3 regions of the Bacillus sp. UNC322MFChir4.1 genome follow, and region 1 is predicted to be linked to each of the others. Evidence: predicted binding sites of a transcription regulator. Region 1 holds the regulator's gene; each other region holds the start of a gene.
What was found. The regulator Rex, encoded in region 1, represses fermentation and respiration genes when NADH is low (regulators of the CRP and FNR family bind a similar motif). The targets are predictions, from matches to a motif close to TTGTGAAATATTTCACAA.
Positions count from the first base shown of each region.

Region 1 (8,382 bases):
TTGTCCGTTATTTGATGGGCGTCGTCAGCAAATTTATACAGGACTATATACATATAGAGAACAAGAGTTACAATCCGTGAAAGAAGATCGTATTATTCTTATTGCTGATTGGCTTCACATGTTAAAAGAGATGGGGCAATCTATTTTATTTATCGGAAACGATGTAGAACAACATAAAGATACAATTGTAGAGCAGTTAGGGGATCAAGCTGTATTTGCTGCGCCGACGAAACATAATCCACGTCCAAGTGAATTGGCTTTCTTAGGCTTACAGAAAGAAGAGCAATCAGTGCATACATTCGTACCAAGTTATCTTCGTTTAGCAGAAGCAGAGGCAAAATGGTTAGAAAGTCAAAATAAGTAGGAGTCTTATAAATGAATATTACACTTAGGAATATGAAGGAAGAAGACATACCACAAATTGTTGTGATTGAAGAATCTTCATTTACGACGCCTTGGACTGCTGAAGCATTTGAACGAGAATTAAACATGAATGAGTATGCGCACTATATTGTGCTCGAAACAGAGGAAGGAATTATAGGCTATTGCGGACTTTGGATTATTCTTGATGAATCACATATCACGAACATTGCTATATTGCCCCAATACCGTGGTCTAAGGCTTGGAGAAGCATTATTACAAGATGTAATGAACAAAGCGAGAGCTTTGGGAGCAAAGACAATGACACTTGAAGTACGTGTTTCAAATGAGGTTGCGAAAAAGTTATATCGAAGATTTGGTTTTCAAAATGGCGGAATTCGTAAGAGATACTATACAGACAATTATGAAGATGGTCTTGTAATGTGGGTGAATTTATGATGAAAAAAGATACGATTATTCTTGGTATTGAAACAAGCTGTGATGAAACGGCTGTAGCAGTTGTGAAAAATGGACGAGATATTTTAGCGAACGTTGTAGCTTCGCAAATTGAAAGTCATAAACGGTTTGGCGGGGTTGTTCCAGAAATTGCATCTCGCCACCATGTGGAACAAATAACGGTTGTGTTAGAAGAAGCATTAAAAGAAGCGAATGTGACATTTGAAGATATTGATGCAATTGCTGTTACGGAAGGACCAGGCCTCGTTGGTGCATTGTTAATTGGGGTGAATGCAGCAAAGGCAGTAGCTTTTGCGCATAATATTCCTTTAGTTGGTGTGCATCATATCGCAGGACATATTTATGCGAATCGTTTAGTACAAGAACTACAATTTCCATTACTGTCTCTCGTTGTATCAGGTGGGCATACAGAGCTTGTTTATATGAAAGAGCATGGTTCATTTGAAGTCATTGGAGAAACGCGTGATGATGCCGCAGGAGAAGCGTACGACAAAGTAGCACGTACGTTATCATTACCATATCCAGGTGGACCGCATATTGATCGTCTTGCTCATGAAGGAGAGCCGACAATTGATTTGCCTCGTGCATGGCTTGAGCCGGATTCTTATGATTTTAGTTTCAGTGGATTAAAATCCGCAGTTATTAACACTGTGCATAACGCAAAACAGCGCGGAGAAGAACTTACCCCTGAAGATTTAGCTGCTAGCTTCCAGGCAAGTGTAATTGATGTGTTAGTAACAAAAACAATAAGAGCGACAGAAGAATATGGCGTAAAGCAAGTACTTCTTGCGGGCGGGGTAGCAGCCAATAAAGGATTACGGGCGCGCTTAGAGGAAGAGTTTGCAAAGAAAGAAAATGTTGAACTTATCATTCCTCCGCTATCCTTATGCACAGATAACGCGGCTATGATTGCTGCTGCTGGTACGATTGCATATGAACAGGGAAAGAGGGCAACGTTAGCATTAAATGCAAACCCTGGTTTGGATATTGAATCATAATGTAAGAGAACATTTATAAATGCATTTAGGGAGGACAAGAGCACCTAGCCGTGCATAGGAGCGGTCAGGGCCTTTTCCTGCCATATGCGGGGTTGTAAAACAAAAGAAGTAATCTTGTTATATTCTACATAGCAGCAATTTATATAAAGGTATGTGGATAGAAAAATCTTTTTTTGATAAAAGTTATAATTTTATACACAGAATTAACCACAACCTGTGGATAAAACCTATATTATCTGTTGATAATATAGGTTTTTTTGTGAGTATAAATTGTGGGTAAATATTATTGTTTTTGTGGATAATGTGGAAAACTTTTGTTTTTCCTGAAAATACAGAGGTGGATATGTGAATATTTCTGTGGATAAATAAAAAGATCAGTGTAACCACTGACCTTTTTACAGTTGTAATTCTTCCCACTCTTCCATACATGCTTCCAATTGTTCTTGAAGTGTTTGTTTTTCTGTTGTAATATCACTGGCTCTTTCGTAATCAGCATATACTTCTGGAAGACAAAGTTGTTCTTCTAATGCCATAATTTGTTCTTCAATTGTTGCAATCTTTTCTTCTAGTTCTTCAATTTTACGCATACGTTGGCGTTCTTGCTTTTTACGTTCTTTTTCTTCGATGTAATTTAATTTTTCTTGCGCCACTTGTTTTTGTACAGGTTTATTTGTTTCTAGTTCTTCAAGTTCGGCGCGTTCGAGCATTTCATTTTTCTTTTCTACATAATAATCGTAATCACCGAGGTATTCCTCTGCTCCGCCTGGGGATAACTCAAGAACTTTTGTGGCAATGCGATTAATGAAATAGCGGTCATGGGAAACAAATAAAATTGTTCCTGGAAAATCAATGAGCGCATTTTCTAAAATTTCTTTGCTGCTTAAATCTAAATGGTTGGTCGGCTCGTCCAAAATAAGTACATTTGATTTTTGCATCATAAGTTTTGCGAGAGCTAAACGTGCCTTTTGTCCACCGCTTAAAGAAGAAACAGGTTTAAGAACGTCGTCACCAGAAAATAAAAAATTCCCAAGTACTGTGCGAATTTCTTTTTCTGGTTGTAGCGGGTAATCATCCCAAAGTTCATCCAATACACGTTTTGATGATGTTAAGTTTGCTTGTTCTTGGTCATAATATCCGATAGAAACGTTAGAACCAAACGAAATAGTACCGTTTAAAGGACGAAGTTTATCCACAAGAGATTTTAATAAGGTGGATTTTCCAATTCCATTTGGACCGACGAGCGCAACACTATCACCTCGCGTTAATCGGAAACGAATGTTTTGAATAATGGGCTCATTCTCATAGCCAATTGTCACATCGCTTACTTGTAATACATCATTACCACTTTGTTTATCGATATCAAAGTGGAAAGAAGCGGATTTTGTATCGCCGATTGGTTTGTCCAGAAGTTCCATACGATCTAATTGTTTTCGGCGACTTTGCGCCCGTTTTGTTGTGGAAGCACGAGTGATATTTTTTTGGACAAATTCTTGTAATTTTGTTACTTCTTCTTGTTGCTTCTCATAACGTTTCATCTCTTGTTCATATAGGGACGCTTTAAGATCTAAGTATCTACTGTAGTTTCCTGTGTACTTTCGACTTTGTTTATTGGAAATCTCATAGACCTGCGTGACAAGTCTGTCTAGAAAGTACCGATCGTGTGAAACGATTAAAATAGCACCAGGATAACCTTGTAAATATTGCTCAAGCCACGTTAATGTCTCGATGTCTAAATGGTTGGTTGGCTCATCGAGAATAAGCAAATCTGGTTTCGTCAATAATAGCTTACCAAGGGCTAAGCGAGTTTTTTGTCCACCGCTTAGTGTTGAGATTGTTGTTTTGTGTGTTTCAGGAGGAAAACCAAGCCCGCTTAAAACAGAGCGAATATCAGCTTCGTATTGATAGCCACCTTCATTTTTATAATTTAATTGTAGGCGATCATATTCTGCTAACAATTTTTCATAAATGGTTCCATTTGTGAAATTTTCTTCTTTTCCCATTTCTTGCTCTAGTCTGCGGAGTTCTTTCTCCATACGTTGTAAGTGAAGAAATACCGTTAGCATTTCATCCCAAATCGTTAACGATGTTTCAAGACCGGTATGCTGTGCTAAGTAACCGATAGATACATCTTTCGGCTTTATAATTTCGCCGCCGTCATGGGATAATTCTCCGGCAATAATTTTTAATAATGTAGACTTTCCAGCGCCATTACGCCCGACAAGTGCAATGCGATCACGCGTCTGTACTTCTAACTTAATGTTTGAAAGAATCACTTCAGCCGCGAATAGCTTGGAAAGATTATTCACTTGTAGTAAAATCAATGTTTTCACCTCAAATATTTTCTTAACTTTGCCATGATTATATTTCTCAATCATACTAAAAATAGTGTATAGTTGAACATAAATAGAGAAATTCTCTCTCTATTATACAAGGAAAACTATCAATGCTAAACTTCCGTACATGTTTCAATCACTTGAACAGATAGGAAGAGAGGAGGGGGTTGCATGGAGCAGCCTAAAATTCCGCAGGCAACTGCCAAAAGATTGCCTCTATACTATCGATTTATCCAAAACCTATCGTTATCTGGTAAGCAACGCGTATCATCAGCAGAATTAAGCGAAGCAGTGAAGGTGGATTCAGCGACAATTCGAAGAGACTTTTCATATTTTGGAGCATTAGGGAAAAAGGGATATGGCTATAATGTAAATTATTTATTGTCGTTTTTCCGCGAAACACTTGATCAAGACGATGTAACACGCGTAGCGTTAATAGGGGTAGGTAATTTAGGTACAGCTTTCTTACATTACAATTTTACGAAAAATAATAATACAAAAATTGAGATGGCGTTTGACGTTGATGAAGAGAAAGTTGGAAAAGAAATCGGCGGGATTCCAGTATATCATCTGGATGAATTAGAAGAGAGACTATCCGGTGATATAAAAGTGGCAATATTAACAGTGCCTGCTTCTGTTGCGCAAGCTGTAGCAGATCGCTTATCGCATACGAGCATACAAGGTGTTTTAAACTTTACACCTGCTAGGTTAAATTTATCAGAACATATTCGAATTCATCATATTGATTTAGCAGTAGAATTACAAACGCTCGTGTACTTTTTAAAAAATTATCCACAATAAAAACGCAGGAAATTCCTGCGTTTTTATTATTTCTTCTTACTATCTTTTTTCGCTTTAGAAAAAAGAATGCGAAGTGCAAAATTAAAATCAATTGTTGCCATTATAGCAAGTAGTATTGTGTAAAAGTTCCAAATTGTATCTTTTACACTTGTAATTGCTAAGTATGTAAAAATACACCCTAGAAGAAAATACAAAGTTGCCATAACAAATGGTGAATTTCGCATGTTTAAAATCCTCCGATGAATCCTTGCAGTTTTTCAGCTTTTTCTAGATAGGGACGAAGTACGAATGTAATTAACATAACATTTGTATTCATCATAACATGAGCCATAATTGGTACAATAATTCGTTTTGTTTGTACGTATAAAAATGAAAAAACAAGCCCCATGGAAATATACACTAATAAATGTGTAGGGTCAAAATGAATGATAGCAAATATAAGCGAACTTATGATTGCTGCGATAAAGAAGTTATATCGTTTATATAGTGTGCCAAATAGAATTTTTCTAAATACAATCTCCTCAAGAATAGGGGCAAATATAGATGAAACAATCATAAATAATGGCACAGCTCTTATAATGCCGATAATGTTTTGTGTATTTTCAGATTCCGCTTTAATTTTAAAAACTTGTGTTTCAATTGTGCCAGCAATGACCTGGGCAAATAAGGCAAGGAAAACTCCTAAAATAATCCACCCTATCGTAGCGGGGAGATTTGTTTTTCCGCGATTCCATTTTTCAGATTCTGTATCATTACGTAGTAACACAAGGATGATAATAAGAGCGATAAAGAAGCTTATCAGCCCCCAATGTGCAGTAGCTAGTTGGATTTTTTCATCAAGGGTCCGGTGCCCATTATTGTATACTCCGCTTTTTAGAAGAATCAATCCTCCAACTATACCTGATAATTGCATCAAAATATATGTAACAATAACCCACCAATATTGTCTCTTCAATTCCATAACTCCTTTTTGGATTTTTTGTAAAGAAAAAGGAAAATGCTCTATCCATAGAGAAAACAACTTATGGCATCTTTCTTATTGTAACATAGGTGAAGATGAAAAAAAGATGGAATCTCTATCATATGAAAGTTAGCAAACGACATAAAACCTCCTTTCTTTTAGAGGAGGACGAGGGCATCAAGTGGTCATTATATGTCGAAAAAGAAAAATAGATTTATATATCAATGTATCTTCCTTTGTGTAATTATTAAGTAGGGTATAAATGCTTTGGAACAAGTGGGAGAGGGGCTAGGATAGTTTTCCGAAAAATTACGATTTTTTCACTTGCAAAAGAAAATGAGATTCTTTATTATAATAAGTGTGTTAGCACTCGGAGTATCAGAGTGCTAATAAATATAAAATTTACATAATAAATTGAGGAGGTTGTTGTTCATGCTAAAGCCGTTAGGTGATCGCGTTATTATTGAACTTGTTCAAGCAGAAGAAAAAACAGCAAGTGGCATTGTGCTACCAGACACTGCAAAAGAAAAACCACAAGAAGGTAAAGTAGTGGCGGTTGGTACTGGTCGTGTGCTTGAAAATGGTGAGCGTGTTGCTTTAGATGTAGCTACAGGAGATCGTATCATCTTCTCAAAATATGCAGGTACTGAAGTGAAATACGAAGGTACAGAATATTTAATTTTACGTGAAAGCGACATTTTAGCAATTATCGGTTAATTATATAAATCTTTAAAAATTCAAGGGGGTCAAATATTATGGCAAAAGATATTAAATTTAGTGAAGAAGCACGTCGTTCGATGCTTCGCGGTGTCGACACTCTTGCAAACGCAGTAAAAGTTACGCTTGGACCAAAAGGTCGCAACGTTGTACTTGAGAAAAAATTCGGTTCTCCGCTTATTACAAATGACGGTGTAACAATTGCAAAAGAAATTGAATTAGAAGATGCATTTGAAAATATGGGTGCAAAATTAGTTGCAGAAGTTGCTAGCAAAACAAATGATGTAGCTGGTGATGGAACGACAACGGCAACTGTATTAGCGCAAGCGATGATTCGTGAAGGTTTAAAGAACGTAACAGCTGGTGCGAATCCAATGGGTCTTCGTAAAGGTATTGAAAAGGCTGTTGTAGCAGCAATTGAAGAATTAAAAACAATCTCTAAACCGATTGAAGGTAAATCTTCTATCGCACAAGTAGCTGCTATTTCTGCTGCTGACGAAGAAGTAGGACAATTAATTGCAGAAGCAATGGAGCGCGTTGGTAACGACGGCGTTATTACATTAGAAGAGTCTAAAGGATTCACAACAGAATTAGATGTAGTAGAAGGTATGCAGTTCGACCGTGGATATGCTTCTCCTTACATGATTACTGATTCTGATAAAATGGAAGCAGTTCTTGATAACCCATTTATCTTAATTACAGATAAAAAGGTTTCTAGTATTCAAGAAATCTTACCAGTATTAGAGCAAGTGGTACAACAAGGTAAACCACTTCTTATCATCTCTGAAGACGTAGAAGGCGAAGCGTTAGCTACATTAGTAGTAAATAAACTTCGCGGTACGTTCAACGTGGTAGCTGTTAAAGCTCCAGGCTTCGGTGATCGTCGTAAAGCGATGTTAGAAGATATTGCAATCTTAACTGGCGGCGAAGTGATTACAGAAGAGTTAGGCCGTGACTTAAAATCTGCAACTATCGCATCTTTAGGACGCGCTAGTAAAGTTGTTGTAACGAAAGAAAACACAACAATTGTTGAAGGTGTTGGAAACACAGAACAAATCGAAGCTCGCATCGGTCAAATTCGTGCGCAGTTAGAAGAAACAACTTCTGAATTCGATCGTGAAAAATTACAAGAACGTCTTGCTAAATTAGCAGGTGGCGTAGCTGTAATTAAAGTAGGTGCAGCAACTGAAACTGAATTGAAAGAGCGCAAACTTCGTATTGAAGATGCACTTAACTCAACTCGTGCAGCAGTAGAAGAAGGTATTGTTGCTGGTGGTGGTACTGCGCTTATGAACGTATATACGAAAGTAGCTGGTCTTGTAGCTGAAGGCGACGAAGCAACAGGTATTAACATCGTACTTCGTGCTTTAGAAGAGCCAGTTCGTCAAATCGCAGTGAACGCTGGTTTAGAAGGATCTGTAGTTGTAGAGCGCTTAAAAGGCGAAAAAGTTGGCGTTGGTTTCAACGCAGCAACAGGCGAATGGGTAAATATGCTTGAGTCTGGTATCGTAGATCCAACGAAAGTAACTCGCTCTGCTCTTCAAAACGCAGCATCTGTTGCAGCAATGTTCTTAACAACTGAAGCTGTAGTTGCTGACAAACCAGAACCAGCTGGTGCTTCTGGAATGCCTGACATGGGCGGCATGGGCATGGGCGGTATGGGCGGCATGATGTAATAAGCCGCTTCACCCCTTGATATATAAGGGTTTTATGTAAGATGAGAGTGGATTGTTAA
Region 1 covers NZ_JQKQ01000052.1:1,410-9,791, forward strand. Annotated here, with positions in the region: gene tsaB (tRNA (adenosine(37)-N6)-threonylcarbamoyltransferase complex dimerization subunit type 1 TsaB) at 1-364, shown strand, start outside; gene rimI (ribosomal protein S18-alanine N-acetyltransferase) at 376-819, shown strand; gene tsaD (tRNA (adenosine(37)-N6)-threonylcarbamoyltransferase complex transferase subunit TsaD) at 819-1,835, shown strand; gene BR72_RS16370 (ABC-F family ATP-binding cassette domain-containing protein) at 2,231-4,156, opposite strand; gene BR72_RS16375 (redox-sensing transcriptional repressor Rex) at 4,340-4,969, shown strand; gene BR72_RS16380 (YdiK family protein) at 4,996-5,193, opposite strand; gene BR72_RS16385 (CPBP family intramembrane glutamic endopeptidase) at 5,196-5,924, opposite strand; gene groES (co-chaperone GroES) at 6,363-6,647, shown strand; gene groL (chaperonin GroEL) at 6,686-8,323, shown strand.

Region 2 (8,382 bases), on a different contig from region 1:
CAGTGACAAAATTGTAAGCTTATTTGCAAAAAATGTTAGAAAAATCAATGGTTCATTTACATGTTTTATATTATAATTTTTCAAGTTCCAAGTTATTACATTACAAATAGGAGAATTACTATGAAAAACAATAAGTTTTCAGCCTTTATTCCATTATTTTATCTACTCCTACTCATACCTGTAAGTGCTCTTTATGACGTGCTAAATCAATCCACTGTAGGTGCTGTAAATGTAACAACAAAAATAGATGAATGGATTCCATTTACAAAAGAATTTATCGTTCCCTATTTACTTTGGTTTCCATATTTATATGGGGCTCTTATTTATTACTGCTTTGCAGATCGAAAGCTCTATTACGTTACATTAAGTAGTGTACTATTTGGAAAACTCACTTCCTTTAGCGTCTATTATATGTGGCAAACAACCGTAACACGCCCTGAAGTCATCGGCAATGATGTATTTGCGAATTTAGTGCGCTATATTTATAGTATCGATCAACCGGTGAATTGTTTTCCTAGCATTCACGTACTCACAACATTTGTCATTATGATTACAGCCTACAAGCGAAAGGAACAAAATAAATGGGTGTACGCCCTGTTAACATTTGTTGGTGTGCTCATTATTTTATCTACCTTATTTACAAAACAACACGCCTTTGTAGATGCTGTAGCAGGTGCTGTACTAGGGAGCTTCCTCTATGCTGCTATGCACTATGTATTTGAATCACGTGAACAAAAGATTACGGTGCAAGCCGAGGCATAATCTATAACTAAAAAAGCAGACTGTGGCTTCTTCAGTCTGCTTTTCTCTATATAAGAGGAGATTTTCAAATTGGCATATTTGTAACACTCTTACTAGTTTTAAGATTGTGGTACAGTCATATCGCCAGGTTTAATGCGACCTGCTTTTTTCAAGATAATATACAGTACATAAGAAACAGCTACTGGAATTACGATATAAGTAATCACGATCGCTGGAACAACGCTTAATCCTTTGCTTGAAATTAAGTTAATTGGTGCGATTAAAGAACTAAGTCCAAGGCCTGCAATTTCTTTTCCTGCTGTAATTTGGAAGACAAGTGCTGATACAGGACCGACAATCGCACTCGCAACAACAGTTGGTACAAGAATCATTGGATTTTTAGTAATGTTCGGAAGTTGTACTTTCGGTGTACAAAGAGCTTGTGCTAAAATACCGCCTAAATTATTTTCCTTAGCAGAAATAACAGCGAATCCGATAAATTGAGCGACGCATCCTGCAAGTGCCGCACCGCCCGCTACGCCGTCTAAGCTAAGTGCAATTGCTAAAGCTGCTGATGAAGCTGGTGAAATTAATAACAATCCCCAAACAACTGCAAGTACAATAGACGCGATAAACGGACTACCAGCTGAACTATCCTTAATAAATGCGCCAACTGTATTTAAGACCGGAGTAATATTTTGAGATAACCAAATACCGACTAAACCTGAACCTAATATTGCCGCAAATGGAACGAGCATCATATCTAATGCTGTTTTTCCACTCAAACGTTTACCGATATAAACCGCTAATGTCGCTGTTATTAACGCACCGATTGGTTCACCAGTTTTAATCATTAAACCAGCTGCAGTAATCGAAATCGCTCCAGCCCCAATCGCTCCTGCAACCATCGCGGAGAAAATGACAAGTCCATTTGCTCCGAGCATAAAAGCAATTCCTGCTCCAATTGCTGGCGCCATAAGTGATTTTGCAACAACTCCGATTGTAATTAACATCGGAATATCAACAATTCTTCCTATATTCTCAATAAGTAGACCAATTCCAAGAGTTACGAAAATACCTTGTGCAATTCCTGCAGATCCTTTAAATATGCGAGGCATGATGTATTCCTTCATCTGTTTCACCTTCTTCTAGTTTAGTAACCAATTACTTTCATATAGTCACGTAAAATATCATTTGATGCTGCGAATTTTCTTTCTTCATCTTCTGTTAAATTCAACTCAACAATCTCTTTCACACCATCTCTTGTTATGATGGCTGGAACACCTGTACAAATTTCATATTCACCATATTCACCATCTAGGATTGTTGATACCGCAATAACACGATAATCATCATTAAAAATGGAACGTGCAATATAAGCTAAGGAGTTCCCAATACCGTAGTATGTTGTTCCTTTTCGTTTATAAATTTCCCAACCTGCTTTTGATGTTTGTTCAACAATCGAATCTAAATCAATATCCGCAAAGCGTTCTTTTTGCTCTTTTAAAATTTGTAGCATCGGTTTTCCACCAACTGTTACGTGAGACCAAGCAACCATTTGTGAATCGCCATGTTCTCCTAATGAGTAACCATGAATGCTACGAGGATCCACATCAAATATTTCAGACAAAATTGTTTTTAAGCGAGAAGAATCTAAAGATGTCCCAGTACCAATCACACGGTTTCTCGGAAGACCTGATAACTTCCAAACTTGGTAAGTAATAATATCAACTGGATTAGAAGCAATTAAGAAAATACCTTGAAAGCCGCTTTCCATAACTCCTGATACGACACTTTCCATAATTTTTGCACTTGCTCCTAAAGTATCAAGACGACTTTGTCCTGGCTTTGGAGCAGCTCCTGCTGTAATAATGACAATGTCCATATCTTTGCAGTCTTCATAATCGCCTGCATATACTTTTGTTCTTGTATTTGTAAAATTAATGCAGTGAGACAAATCCATCGCTTCGCCAACTGCTCGTTCATGATTAATATCAATTAACGCTAACTCTTCACAGATTCCTTGATTCACAATAGAGTACGCACAGCTAGATCCAACTAATCCTGTACCTATAATTGCAATTTTTCTTGTACTTCTATTCATAACCATCTCTCCTGTTTCTATGTAATCTTCTTTGTTTTATGTATCTTACACTTTTTATTATAAAAGTTTTCACCGTAAAAACCATGTACAACTTGTGAACTATTTCACAATATTATGGACATTTTATGTCCCTTTTCACATAATTTCGACAAAGCCCCGATACCTTCACAAAAAAACGAGTAACGTCTCAATTACGTTACCCGTTTTGAAATATGTCTGTTCTTATCCCGCTAGACCCTCACCTCAAGATTGAGAGAGAAACAAAGAAGATAGGCGGGCTTTCCAGCAGTGAGAAAAGCGTCACTAATGGAAGTTTCACTTTATTGCGCGCTTAATTGATTCTTTAACTGCTGAACAACCATTGGATTAGCTGGCGCTGCTGGCTGATAATAGCCCTTTTGCATCGCATACTCATATAGATTGCGCTGCCTTACTTCATCTTGATTACGAATTTGAATTAACGTTTGATGTAATTGTTCATTATTCGCTTGCGCAATATAATTTGCATAACCCGTTAAACTTGCATTTAACCCAGCTAAATAATCATTTACCATATCTTTTTCATTCATGTTCTCTACACCCCTATCCTAAAAAAGACATTAATTGTTGTTTCGTATTTTGGGCATCTTGCACATCTTTTTGCAGAATCTGCCTAAGCTGCGGATCCGTACATGTCTGTGCATACTCTTGTAATTTGTTAATAACTGTTGCATGCCCGCCAATCAGATGACGTAAATTCTCTACTTCAAGTTCAGTTAAATTTTGCATTGTAACAGCCTTCCTTTCTTTGTTCATTCACGATTTAGTATTTATTTTTTTGGGAATTTGTATGCACGAAAAAACCTTAGAATCGCTTCTAAGGTTTTATTCTTTCATCACATGCAGTCCTTTAATAAATGTTTCCAATAATAAATGTAAGCTCACATCTAAATCCAGCGGCAACCCGAATCCACCTTGCTGTTCAATCGAAGCAAAACCATGACAAATACTTCTTATTCCGCGCGTCGCATGCAATGCTTTCTCTCCTTCTAATCCGTATTGCTGTAAAATTTGAAGGCAAAGCTCTACAATTCCGTCCCCCGTTTGCTGCACTTCTTCATCTCGTAAAAAAGTTGCTTCATACAATCCAGGATGTTTTCGGACAAACGATACGTACGCTTCTCCTAATGCGTAAATTGCCTCGTCCATACTTTTATCCTCTACCGCCTCTTTCAGCGCCCCGTGTAGCTGCTCTATTCCGTAAATACCAAGATTTTTCCGTACATCTTGTAACCCTTTCACATGATTATATAGAGAGGGGGAACGTATTCCGAGCCTTTGCGATAATGACGCTAATGTTACCTCTTGTATGCCATTTGTATCTGCGATTTCTGCCGCTGTATCTACAATTTTCTGTAATGTAAGTCCGATTCTCGGTGACATAAATTAACCCTCCTTCATACTTTCTACATTTCGCTTTGCTTCCTTAATAGCAAGCTCTATTGCAGCGCCTGGATCCTTTATCATTTTTCCATGCCCTGTTGCAAGTAAGGAAGGTTCATAGGATCTTAGCTTCTCTGCGCTCTGCAATGCTACTTCTTTACTCCACGTTGCCATCGCAGGAAACGGAAACCAAAATTTCATTTGTCCCGAAACAGCCATGCCCCCTCTTGTTTGAAAGGCATCCCCCACAATAAGAGCGTTATTTCGCGTATCAAGAAACGACATGGATCCTGGTGTATGTCCCGGCGTCATAATCGCAAGAAGCGATCCAATTCGGTCCCCATCCGCTAATAAAACATCTGGCCCTGTCTTCACTTGTTTCGGGACACCGCCTTTTATTGGCGTATTCGGTTCATCTCTTTGTAATGTCGTATCTCCTTCTAACAGCCTAGCATCCCGCTTAGAAATATAAACAGGAACATTAGGCAGTACTTCCTTCAATGCGTCTAGTGCACCGATGTGATCATCATGTGCATGCGTTAATACAATTTTCGTAATCGGCTTTCCTATTTTCTGAGCCGCTTGTAAAATACCTTTTGCGCTATATGGAAGTGCCGCATCAATTAAAGTTAACCCCTCTTCTTCCTCCACAAAGTAACAATTCACAGGAAACACTCTTGGTAAAAATGACAATTGATATACTGTTTTTTCGTGCATCATTCTCATATTTCCAGCTCCCTTTCCGAAAACTAATGGTATTAGTTTTATTATACTAATGCCATTAGTTTTTGTCACTAGAAATTCCATTTTTGGGCAAAAAAAGAAGAAGTAGTCGTTTTATATGACTACTTCCTTTCCCCTAATTAAATTACTCTTTGCAATCTTTGTATGCCTCATACCAATGATACGGCTGTATTTCTTGTAACGTCTTGAAAATAAGTTTTCCCTCTCGAGAATAAATTGCCGCTTTCACATCCGAGCCCCAATAAAATAAACGCTCTTGGCAAACGCCGCATGGGGTCAATACTTTAAATTCATCATGTTCGTCATCTCTTGTCACACAAATACTATGTGTGATCCTCTTATTTAACTTATGCGCCTCACATATCGCCCCAGTTTCCATACATAATTCAGTTGAATCATTAATAACTTCAGGAGCAACACTAATCAATATATCGCCATCTTCCGTACACATTGCTGCCGCCCCTCCCCAACCTATAGGATAGCGTTTCTTCACAAATTGAATGGCTGCTTCATATAATTCTTGTTCAATTGACATGACATCAATACCTTTCTACATTATCTCTTTCTCTAAAGGCCGCTTCCTCTATCTTATAAGACAAAAATGGGCTTTGTGTAAAATACATTCCCGCTAATAATAGAGTAATTGCCCCTATACTATACAATTGAGATGTTGGTACATAATCAGCTAATACGCCGCCAAGTAAGTATCCTAAAGGAGCCAGCGCACCTTGAATCGCATACACAACTGTTAATGCTCTCCCTAAATACTCCCCATCAATACTTGTTTGCAGTATCGTTTGAAATTGCACACCCATTACACCAATCATCATCCACGACATAGCAAGTAGAACAAGTGCCGAAAGTAAAGAGCTTGATAAAAACAAATACGATAAAAACCAAGCACTTCCACCGATAAAATTAACTGTAACAAAAACACTTTTCAAACGATAACGGAATAGCTTTCCAGACAACATACTCCCCAATAAAGTTCCAATCGATATAGCTGTCATCCACATTCCATATTCTTTCTCTGTATGTGCCAATATTGGCATAAGCCCGAGCGGAATGCACATGAGCATATTAATAATCGTAAAAACACAAATAAATGTACGCAGTTCTCCGAGTTTCCAAAAATAACGAAGGCCTTCCAAAAATTCTTTTTTATACGCAACTTTCTGATTCGATTCGTTTCGTTTTGTTTCAGTCGTGGCAATTTCAATAGTATCCATAGAACAAAAAAGAGAATCACATACGTAATAGAGTTAAAGAAATACACCATGCCGATTCCAATTGTAGCTATAATCAGACCGGAAACTGCATTACAAATAATATCTAAACTGTTGTAGGTAAAGGCAAAAACAGAATTCACTTTACCTAACTGCTCTTTTTCTACTAAAGATGGAATCAACGCGCTTTCAGTTGGATAACCAAGATCTGCTGCTAGCGTTGCGATAAATATAAGCCAAAGTAATACTGGCGGATGTAATTGATTGACGTAGTATAAAAGTACTATTAACGTCAAAATAACAGCTTGTATTCCCATCGCTATTAACAACAACGTCTTTTTCGAATATTTATCAATAATTGGTCCGTAAAAAATTTGCAATGCAACAGGTAACAGCGTCACAAAGCTAGCAATCCCAATCCACGTATTAGAACTCATCGTTTCTTTTACAAACCATATCGTTGCCATGTAATAAAGACTATCCGAGAAATTAGCAACAATTCGTACAAAAAGTAACGTAAGTATATTTTTGTTCATCATATCCAATTTCGCTCCTTTACATTGTTTAATATACATAACCAATGTAAAGGCGGCGGCCGAATGAGACGTTATATATCCGTAATATAGTGGTACATATCTTCAACCTTTCTTTTCCATTTTTTATAGGATAACATAAATATAGTGGTTGTTTACTTAATTTTCAGATAACCACTCCCGTGTCGAATCGACGATATATCACAAAGGTCGCCGATAAAACCGCCATTTGCGCTGATATATTATCAAACGCGAAAAAAGGAGCTAGCCACAAAAGGCAGCTCCTCCATTTTTATTAAACTGTGTAACGCTCATCCTCTAATACTTTCGCCGCGATTTCACGCTTCTTCGGAATAACGTTAATTGGTGTGTGACGTGTTAGCTTACGAAGTGCAGATAACATCATGCGCAGCATGTCGCCATTTTCAACTGCGATAACTGTTTCTTTTGCGTCTGCTTCGATTTGGTTGAACGCTTCTTGGCAGAATACTTCTGTGTAAAGAACTTTTTGTTTGTTCTTCTCAAGGCCAGTTGCTTTGATTGCTTTTTCTGTACGAAGAACAGCTGATTCCATTGCGTATAAGTTATTTACGATATCTGCAATATTCACAAGAACTTCTTGCTCTTTGTCTAAGGCTTTACCGTATTTTTGAGCAGCTAAACCAGCAATCATTAAGCCGATTTTCTTCGCATTTTTTACTAAATGTTTTTGAGCTGCTAATGGCTCATCGCCTACTTCTTCTGGCATCATCATCATTAACTCTTCTTGTAATTTTTGTGCTTCTTGTAAAAGTGGTAATTCGCCTTTCATTGCTTTACGTAGGAATGTTCCTGGTACGATTAAGCGGTTAATTTCGTTCGTACCTTCGAAAATACGGTTAATACGAGAGTCGCGGTACATTCTTTCAATCTCGTACTCTGCCATAAATCCGTAACCACCATGGATTTGGACACCTTCATCAACTACGTAGTCTAGTACTTCAGAACCGAATACTTTGTTTAAAGAGCACTCAATTGCATATTCAGCAATAGAAGCTGCAACCGCTTTTCCGTCTTTTACTTCTTCTTCGGATAATGTGCTCATACGGCTTTCAAATAAACCAACTGTACGATATACAGAGCTTTCTGCTGCATAGATTTTCGCTGCCATATTCGCAAGTTTCTCTTGAATTAATGGAAAACGAGCAATTGGTTGTTTAAATTGTTGACGCTGATTTGCATATTGCGCTGAAATTTCTAACGCACGTTTTGAAGAACCAACTGTACCAACACCTAATTTATAACGGCCGATATTTAAAATGTTAAAGGCAATAACATGACCTTTACCAATTTCACCAAGTACATTTTCTTTTGGTACTAATGCATCTTCTAAAATTAATGTACGAGTAGAAGAACATTTAATACCCATTTTCTTTTCTTCTGGGCCTGTAGATACGCCTGGGTATTCTCTCTCTACGATAAACGCTGAGAAATGTTCGCCGTCTACTTTTGCATATACAACAAATACATCAGCGAAGGCAGAGTTTGTGATCCATTGTTTTTCACCGTTTAATACGTAGTGTGTACCTTCTGCATTTAAGCGAGCCGTTGTCTTTGCGCCTAATGCATCAGA
Region 2 covers NZ_JQKQ01000025.1:31,979-40,360, forward strand. Annotated here, with positions in the region: gene BR72_RS11435 (phosphatase PAP2 family protein) at 121-762, shown strand; gene BR72_RS11440 (PTS sugar transporter subunit IIC) at 861-1,874, opposite strand; gene BR72_RS11445 (L-lactate dehydrogenase) at 1,895-2,845, opposite strand; gene BR72_RS11450 (spore coat protein) at 3,166-3,414, opposite strand; gene BR72_RS11455 (hypothetical protein) at 3,428-3,613, opposite strand; gene BR72_RS11460 (TetR/AcrR family transcriptional regulator) at 3,710-4,267, opposite strand; gene BR72_RS11465 (MBL fold metallo-hydrolase) at 4,271-4,993, opposite strand; gene BR72_RS11470 (cytidine deaminase) at 5,136-5,546, opposite strand; gene BR72_RS25580 (MFS transporter) at 5,551-6,240, opposite strand; partial or broken gene BR72_RS27095 (MFS transporter) at 6,159-6,812, opposite strand; gene BR72_RS11485 (acyl-CoA dehydrogenase family protein) at 7,066-8,382, opposite strand, start outside.
Region 2: the regulator Rex is predicted to act here: its motif matches at 2,938-2,955, upstream of BR72_RS11445 (L-lactate dehydrogenase).

Region 3 (8,382 bases), on a different contig from region 1:
AGTGATTAAGCTTAACTTGCGAGGCAAGTGTGGAAATAAATAATAACATGAAATTGAGGAATGATGAAATGTAACTTCTATTTACATCTTGGGTATGTAAAATAAAAAAATGCCAAAAAAACCTTTTTCTTTTAGGGTGGTCGAGAGAGTCTGGCGGTGCATAGGAGCGGTCAGTGCCTGTTTGTGCCACGTACGAGCTTTTAAATCCAGTGCAGGTCATCTTTTTTTCTGTATAGCAGCGGCTTATGTGTCGGAAAATTTAAATGAATATACATAGAATTAAATAAACGAGCATAAATTTATAAAAAAAACCAAACATAATAACTACACATCTATACAACTATATGTTATTATGTTCCTGTAATAGAAAGCGTTTTCTAAAACATATTTGTAGTTGGTAACGATTTCATAATTAGGATAGGGGGAATTCAGATGTTGCAGTTTTTACAACGTATTGGTAAAGCGTTAATGCTCCCAATTGCGGTACTACCAGCAGCCGGTCTATTGCTTCGTTTAGGGCAACCTGACGTATTTAATATTCCTGTTATGGCACAAGCCGGTGCAGCAATTTTTGATAACTTAGCACTTATTTTTGCAATTGGTGTTGCAGTTGGTTTGTCTGTTGATGGCAGCGGTGCCGCAGGTTTGGCCGGTGCGATTGGTTATCTTATTTTGAAAAATACGACTGATACTTTAAGTAAAGGGTATTCAGCGGCAGAGTTAAACGATAAGTTGAAAAGTGTTCAAGATTTAGTGGGTTCTGTAGATCCATCTAAAGTAGCAGATACGTTAGGAAAGATTTCTAAAGCGGCGACGTTAGCACCAAAAATTAATATGGCCATTTTAGGTGGTATCATCGCTGGTATTGTTGCGGGATTACTATATAACAAATTCTATAAAATTAAATTACCAGAATGGTTAGGATTCTTTGCTGGTAAACGTTTCGTTCCAATTATTACATCTGTAGTGATGCTTCTGTTAGGTTTAGTATTTGGAGAAATTTGGCCAACAATTCAAAGCGGTATCGATGCGGTAGCACATGGTATCGTTAACTTAGGAGCAATTGGTGCAGGGCTTTTCGGTTTATTAAACCGTTTATTGATCCCGATTGGTTTACACCATGTAATGAATACGTACTTCTGGTTTGTATTTGGTGAATTTACAAACACAGCAGGAGCGGTTGTAAATGGCGATATTGCTCGTTTCTTTGCAGGAGATCCAAGTGCAGGTATGTTTATGACAGGTTTCTTCCCAATCATGATGTTTGGTTTACCAGCAGCATGTTTTGCGATGATCGCAGCAGCAAAGCCAGAAAAGCGTAAAGCAGTTACAGGTATGTTAATTGGTCTTGCGTTAACTTCATTTTTAACTGGTATTACAGAACCAATTGAATTCTCATTTATGTTCTTATCTCCAGTATTATATGGGATTCATGCTATATTAACAGGTCTTTCTTTATTTATAACAACAAAGCTTGGCATTCACGATGGTTTTTCATTTAGTGCAGGTGCAATTGACTACGGTATTAACTTCGGTATTGCAACAAAGCCAGTATTATTAGCAGGTGTAGGCTTAGTTTATGCCGCAATTTACTTCTTTGTATTCTATTTCTTAATTAAGAAGTTAAACTTAAAAACGCCTGGTCGTGAAGATGATGATGAGTTATTAGAAGAGGGAACAATTGCAGTAGGTGAATCTGGTTCTATCGGTGAAGCTTATGTCGCAGCGTTAGGCGGAAAAGACAATTTAGCTGTTATTGACAACTGTGCTACTCGTCTTCGTCTACAAGTGAAAGATGCAAGTTTAATAAATGAACAAGCATTAAAACGTGCCGGCGCAAAAGGTGTTATGAAATTAAGTGATACAAGTGTACAAGTTATCGTTGGAACAAACGTTGAGTCTGTTGCTGATGATATGAAGAAGCACGTATAAGGAATATGAAGGCTCTGACTAAAAAGTCCACTTATTAGTCAGAGCCTTTCACTTTTTGGTATGATTCAGCACAGCGGGGGCGACTACTTGTATGTCGAATATCATCGAATGGTCTTTATCCCGCATTAACGGGCAGTAAAAGGTGGGGAAGGGCAAGGAAGAAAACTGCCCGTAAAAGCCCGATTGGTGAGAGCTTTCCATCAGTAAGAAAGGCGTCACTGATGGAAGTTTCACTTTATATTGTGTCGAAGCGCCGATATATTGCAAAGAACGGTCGATAACAGAAGTCAGCTTCGTTTTTTCATTACAAATGTAACGGCTATCTTGCATTTTGGGTGCTCATTTTTATTTTTTTGTACATAGCATTGGTAAAACATTGGTTGCGTGATAAAGTAAGATGTGAAATGAGCAACTATGTGAAAAGGCAGGTTTTTATTGTTATGAAAACTCGCGAACCAATTGTATATGTAAAACGAACGATTATTCTTAGTCTGTTGTTTGCCTTGGTATATTGGGGGTATGCGAAAATTACTTCCCATGATAAAGAAAAGGCAACTTTGCAAGCGATGAAAGAAGAAGAAAAAGAAGTGAAAAAAGAAGTAAAGAAAGAAGAAGTAAAGAAAGAAGAAGTTGTAGAGAAACCAAAAGAAGAAGTGGTAGCTGAGCAACCTCCGCAAGAAATTAATAATCATGCTCAATTAGATGAGTATATGAAGAGTAAAAACTTTAGCGGCACAGCGGTTGTTGTGAAAAATGGAGAGGTTCTTTTAAACAAAGGGTATGGACTTGCCAATCAAGAAAAAAAAGTTGCTAATAATTCAGAGACATCCTACTATATTGGTTCTATTACAAAAGCTTTTGTCGCAACTTCAATTATGCAATTGAAAGAACAAAATAAATTAAACATACAAGATACGGTCGCGAAATATATTCCTGATTTTCCAAGAGGTGGAGAGATTAAATTAGTGCATCTTCTTACACATACATCAGGGATCCCGGAGTACAGCGAGGGATCAGAGAGCATCACCCATGAGGAATTAATTAGAAGAATAGGAAAGCAAAAGTTGGCATTCCCGCCCGGATCACAATGGAAATACTCCGATTCTAACTATTCCGTGCTTGCGTATATTGCCGAGAAAGTGAGTGGACAATCCCTTCAAGATTATATTCAAAAGAATATCTTTGAAGTTGTCGGTATGAAACATTCCGGATTTGGTGATCAGTTTCAACAAGGAAAATATCCATCTACTGGTTATAAAATAGTAGACAATAAAATGACAACACCAGCTGTACCGAGTATGTCGCAATTATTTGGCTGCGGTGATATATACACGACTGCATATGATTTATATTTATTTGATCAAGCTTTGTTTACAGGAAAGCTGATTTCAAGCGATAGTTATCAACAAATGTTTACCGCAGTTAAAAAGGAGTATGGTTTTGGTTGGTATGTGAACCCTGGCAGTTATTCAAATCATGGTGTTATGCCAGGATGGAATTGTTTAAATAGTTTTAGTAAAGATGGAAATACATATGTTGTGTTATTATCAAATATTCAAAATAATATTAAGTCGTTTGGCGTTGTAAGTAATGATATTTATACGATGGTACGGCATGAGGAAGGTTAGAAAGCTATCTTACGAGATAGCTTTTTTTGTAGTTTTATATGGGGATTTTTGTGAAAAACAAAACCTAAAAAACTTTTCTATGCCTGGCCATGTATAGAAGCGGTCAGTGCCTGTTTCTGCCACGTGCGAGGTTTGAAACAAAGGGAGGAAGCGAGAACAGGTCTGCATAGCCTCGACTTCTATGTTGGGAAATTAAAATAAATTTAAATCTTTGGAAAAGCATGAGATAATGATAAAAAATGTAAAAAATAAGGAGATAAATATGGGGATCCATGAGCATCATGCCAGGAATGGAAAAAGGTTTTTTCTTTTTTCTATTTTTATATTTTTACTTGCTATTATAGCGTTTATCCTTGAGTATGTTCGAACGCCGCATTTCCAGTGGAACAAAGATACAATGCCCTTTGTTAGCATGATAGTAACAGCCTGCCTGTTTATGATTTATAGTTTTGTAGAAAGAGGGAGAGCGAAGAAAATTGGCGCAACAATTCGGATCGAAGGGGCCGCGTCGATGCTACAACACCAGCGATTCGTTGTGCGAAGAGAAGTATCTTACGTGACTACAGTTACATACTTTTCGATGGATGGAAATACAATGGGGATTTTAAGAGAAGAATATGAAACAAAACTGCAAAGGCTATGGAAGATTTCCGTATCGTTTTTTTTGAGCGCATTGATTGAAAAACGTTTTGTTTTGTATAACGAATTGGGCGAGGCGATGCTGATTGTAAAACAAAAAGCAGGCATGTCTTTTTCATATACGTTTTATGACTTGGCAGGGAATAAGATCGCTGGGTTGAAACAAATGTTGAGCTTAAAAAAGTTGAAGTGGTTCTTACTGTCTGAGCATGATGAAGAAATTGGTGAGATTACTGGAGATTTGTATGCGAATATCCAAAAGGGACAATGGAATGATGGTAGTGCTATTGAAGTAAAAGAAGATGCGATTCCAGTAGAAGCAATTGAGTATTTTTCGGCTAGTGGTGGCTCGCTTGTTAATTTATCAGTTGTGGAACATGCGAAGTATGAGAAAGCTTTATATTATGCGGTAGCCGCAATATTAACGTTGAAAAATAATTAGATATGGTGGAGGAGCTGACCCAAAAAACATATAAGCACTTTTTGGGTCATTCCTTTTTCACGTTATCGACCTTTCTTTGCAATATATCGGCGCTTCGACACGATTTAAAGACTTCTCGACTATATTCGACATATAAACAGTCGATTCACTGAGCTGAATCGTACCGAAAGGTGAAACTTTTGGGACATCCTCTTTTTTACTTTACTAGCGGGTAGGGAAATATCTTATATATGAATCCATTTAAGTTTTTCACCATAGAAATTGCGGTTATGCAAAATGCAACAAGACCTGCTCTTGTTTTCTACCTTTGTTTTAAAACAGGGAACAGGTCCTGTCTGCTTCTCTCGCCCCTTTAAAAAGAAAAGAATTTATCGTTTTTTATTACTTCACAACCTCAATTTTCAGTAGATTTGTTGTGCCACGTTCGTTAACAGGGACACCTGCTGTTACGATAATGATATCTTGCATAGAGACAAGCTGTCGTTCTTTAGCTTTACTTATTGCTTGTTCAATTACTTCATCTGTCGTTTGTTTTTGGGGAGTGAAAAGTGGATATATGCCCCAGACGAGTGCGAGTTGCTGCATAACAGATTGTTCAGATGTTGTTGCGATAATTGGTGTATTCGGACGGTATTTTGAAATCATTTGTGCTGTATAACCGCTTTTTGTTGGTGTTAAAATTGCCTTTGCTTGTAAAGAATAAGCTGCTTGGACAGCAGCAGCTCCAATTGTTTCTGTTATTTGTTTATGGTCATTGTGAAGAGACTGCTTTTGGTTTTGAAATAAAGAAGATTCTTCTACTTGCAGAGCAATTTTATCCATCATTTGTACAGCTTCTACTGGATATTCACCGGCAGCTGTCTCTCCAGAAAGCATAATCGCATCTGTTCCGTCAAAGATGGCGTTTGCTACATCGGATGCTTCCGCTCTTGTTGGTCTTGGATTTCTTTGCATAGAATCGAGCATTTGTGTTGCTGTAATGACTGGTTTTCCTAGCGTATTGCAAGTATGAATCAATTGTTTTTGAATGATTGGTACATATTCTGCCGGAATTTCGATCCCCATATCACCGCGTGCAACCATAATCCCATCTGTAACTTCGACAATTTCTTTTATATTCTCAATTCCCTCTTGGTTTTCAATTTTTGCGATGATACGAATATGCGAGGCGTTATACGCTGCTAATATATCGCGTACTTCTAAAATGTCGGTAGCTTTACGTACAAAAGAGACTGCGATGTAATCAACCTGTTGCCCTATGCCAAAAAGAATATCTTGTTTATCTTTTTCAGTAATACCTGGCAGGCGGATTTTTACATTTGGTACGTTTACACCTTTATGATCTTTAATGATTCCACCATGTATAACTTTCGTTTGTAATTCGCCATTATCTTTCTTTGTTACCTCTAGCTCTAATAATCCATCATCGAGTAATAGATGCGATCCTATTTCTACATCATCATATAGACCTTCATAAGTGACAGAAAAACGTTGAGATGTTCCGAGCACTTTTTTCATGGAAACAATAACCGTTTCTTCTTCCCGTAATTCTGCTTGGCCACCTTCAAATTCATCTGTGCGAATTTTAGGTCCTTTAATATCTTGTAAGAGCGCAATGTTATTTTGAGAGGCTGTGGCAGCTTTTCGAATTGTGTTGATCCGAACTTGATGTTCTTCGTGCGTTCCATGAGAGAAATTTAACCGAGCCACATTCATTCCAGACTTTAGTAAAGAGAGCAGTGTTTCGTATTGTTCACATGCAGGTCCAATTGTGCAGACAATTTTTGTTTTTCGCATATCAAATTCCTCCTATTTATAGAAGCTTCATTTTAATATGTTGCACTTGTAGGTGTACTTCATGTATACGTATGTAATTTGTATTATTTACTGTTAAAAGTGTTGTTTTTGGATATAGTCCTATGTATATAGAAGAACGTGGTTTTCATAATGGAGAAGTTGTATCGAAACAGGTATAACTTTTTTAATTCTGTTCCAAAAAAACTATAACAGAATATAAGGAATTAGTATTACAGTTTGTGATAGGTACGACTTTTATGTTACAGGAAAACATTTCCTGATTAAGATGCCAAAAAGATGAAATTATGAAAAGAGAGGTTGATTTACCAAAGTTTTCAACAGAGTTTCCACTACGATTGTAGTGATATGCTCAATTATTCACAAACATGTCACAACTTAAACGTTCATGTTTTCAAAAAAGTAGTATCCTAAATACGTAAGCTGTTATATAAAAATTCTTAGTCCTGTACTAATCATAAAATGGAGGAGATTAGGATGACTGAAGTATTAGAAAATGTAAAAAACGCATGGGAAAACTTTAAAGGTGAAAAGTGGAGAGCAGAGATTGATGTTCGCGACTTCATTTTAAATAACATAAACGTTTATGAAGGTGATGATACCTTCTTAGCTGAAGCAACAGAAGCGACGAAACAACTTTGGGATCAAGTAATGGATTTAACAACACAAGAACGTGACAATGGCGGCGTCCTTGACATGGATACAGAAATTGTTTCTACTATTACATCACATGGTCCAGGATATTTAAATAAAGATATTGAAAAAGTAGTTGGTTTCCAAACTGACAAACCATTCAAACGTTCATTACAACCATTCGGTGGTGTTCGTATGGCAGAGCTATCTTGTGAAGCTTACGGATACGAAATGGACAAAGAACTAAGCCGTATTTTCAGAGACTATCGTAAAACGCATAACCAAGGTGTATTCGATGCTTATACTCCAGAAATGAGAGCAGCTCGTAAATCAGGCGTTATTACAGGTCTTCCAGATGCATATGGCCGTGGTCGTATTATTGGTGACTATCGCCGCGTTGCATTATACGGTATTGATCGTTTAATCGAAATGAAAAAAGCAGATTTAAACTTAACGAGCAGTGTAATGAGCGAAGAGACAATTCGTTTACGCGAAGAGTTATCTGAGCAAATGCGTGCCCTTCAAGAATTAAAACAAATGGCAGCTTCTCATGGTTTTGATATTTCTAAACCAGCAACAAATGCACAAGAAGCATTCCAATGGTTATATTTTGGTTATCTTGCAGCAATTAAAGAGCAAAATGGTGCAGCAATGAGCCTTGGCCGTACATCTACTTTCTTAGATATCTATGTTGAAAGAGATTTAGCAAACGGTACATTAACAGAAGAAGCAGCACAAGAAATTGTTGACCACTTCATTATGAAATTACGTCTTGTGAAATTCGCAAGAACACCTGATTATAATGAATTATTCTCTGGTGACCCAACTTGGGTAACAGAATCTATCGGTGGTATTTCACTTGATGGTCGTCCATTAGTAACGAAAAACTCATTCCGTTTCTTGCATACATTAGATAACTTAGGACCAGCTCCAGAACCAAACTTAACAGTTCTTTGGTCTAAACAATTACCAGAGGGCTTTAAAAACTACTGTGCGAAAATGTCTATCAAAACATCTGCAATTCAATATGAAAATGATGACATTATGCGCCCAGAATATGGTGATGACTACGGTATTGCTTGCTGTGTATCTGCAATGAGAATTGGTAAACAAATGCAATTCTTCGGAGCACGTGCAAACTTAGCGAAAGCATTATTATATGCGATCAACGGTGGTAAAGACGAAAAATCAAAAGCACAAGTTGCACCTGAATATGCACCAATTACTTCTGAAGTATTAGATTATGAAGAAGTTATGCGTAAATTCGATGTGACAATGGAATGGTTAGCAGGT
Region 3 covers NZ_JQKQ01000030.1:30,613-38,994, forward strand. Annotated here, with positions in the region: gene nagE (N-acetylglucosamine-specific PTS transporter subunit IIBC) at 433-1,932, shown strand; gene BR72_RS26415 (hypothetical protein) at 1,981-2,262, opposite strand; gene BR72_RS12630 (serine hydrolase domain-containing protein) at 2,373-3,560, shown strand; gene BR72_RS12635 (hypothetical protein) at 4,072-4,641, shown strand; gene pyk (pyruvate kinase) at 5,023-6,438, opposite strand; gene pflB (formate C-acetyltransferase) at 6,934-8,382, shown strand, end outside.
Region 3: the regulator Rex is predicted to act here: its motif matches at 6,805-6,822, upstream of pflB (formate C-acetyltransferase).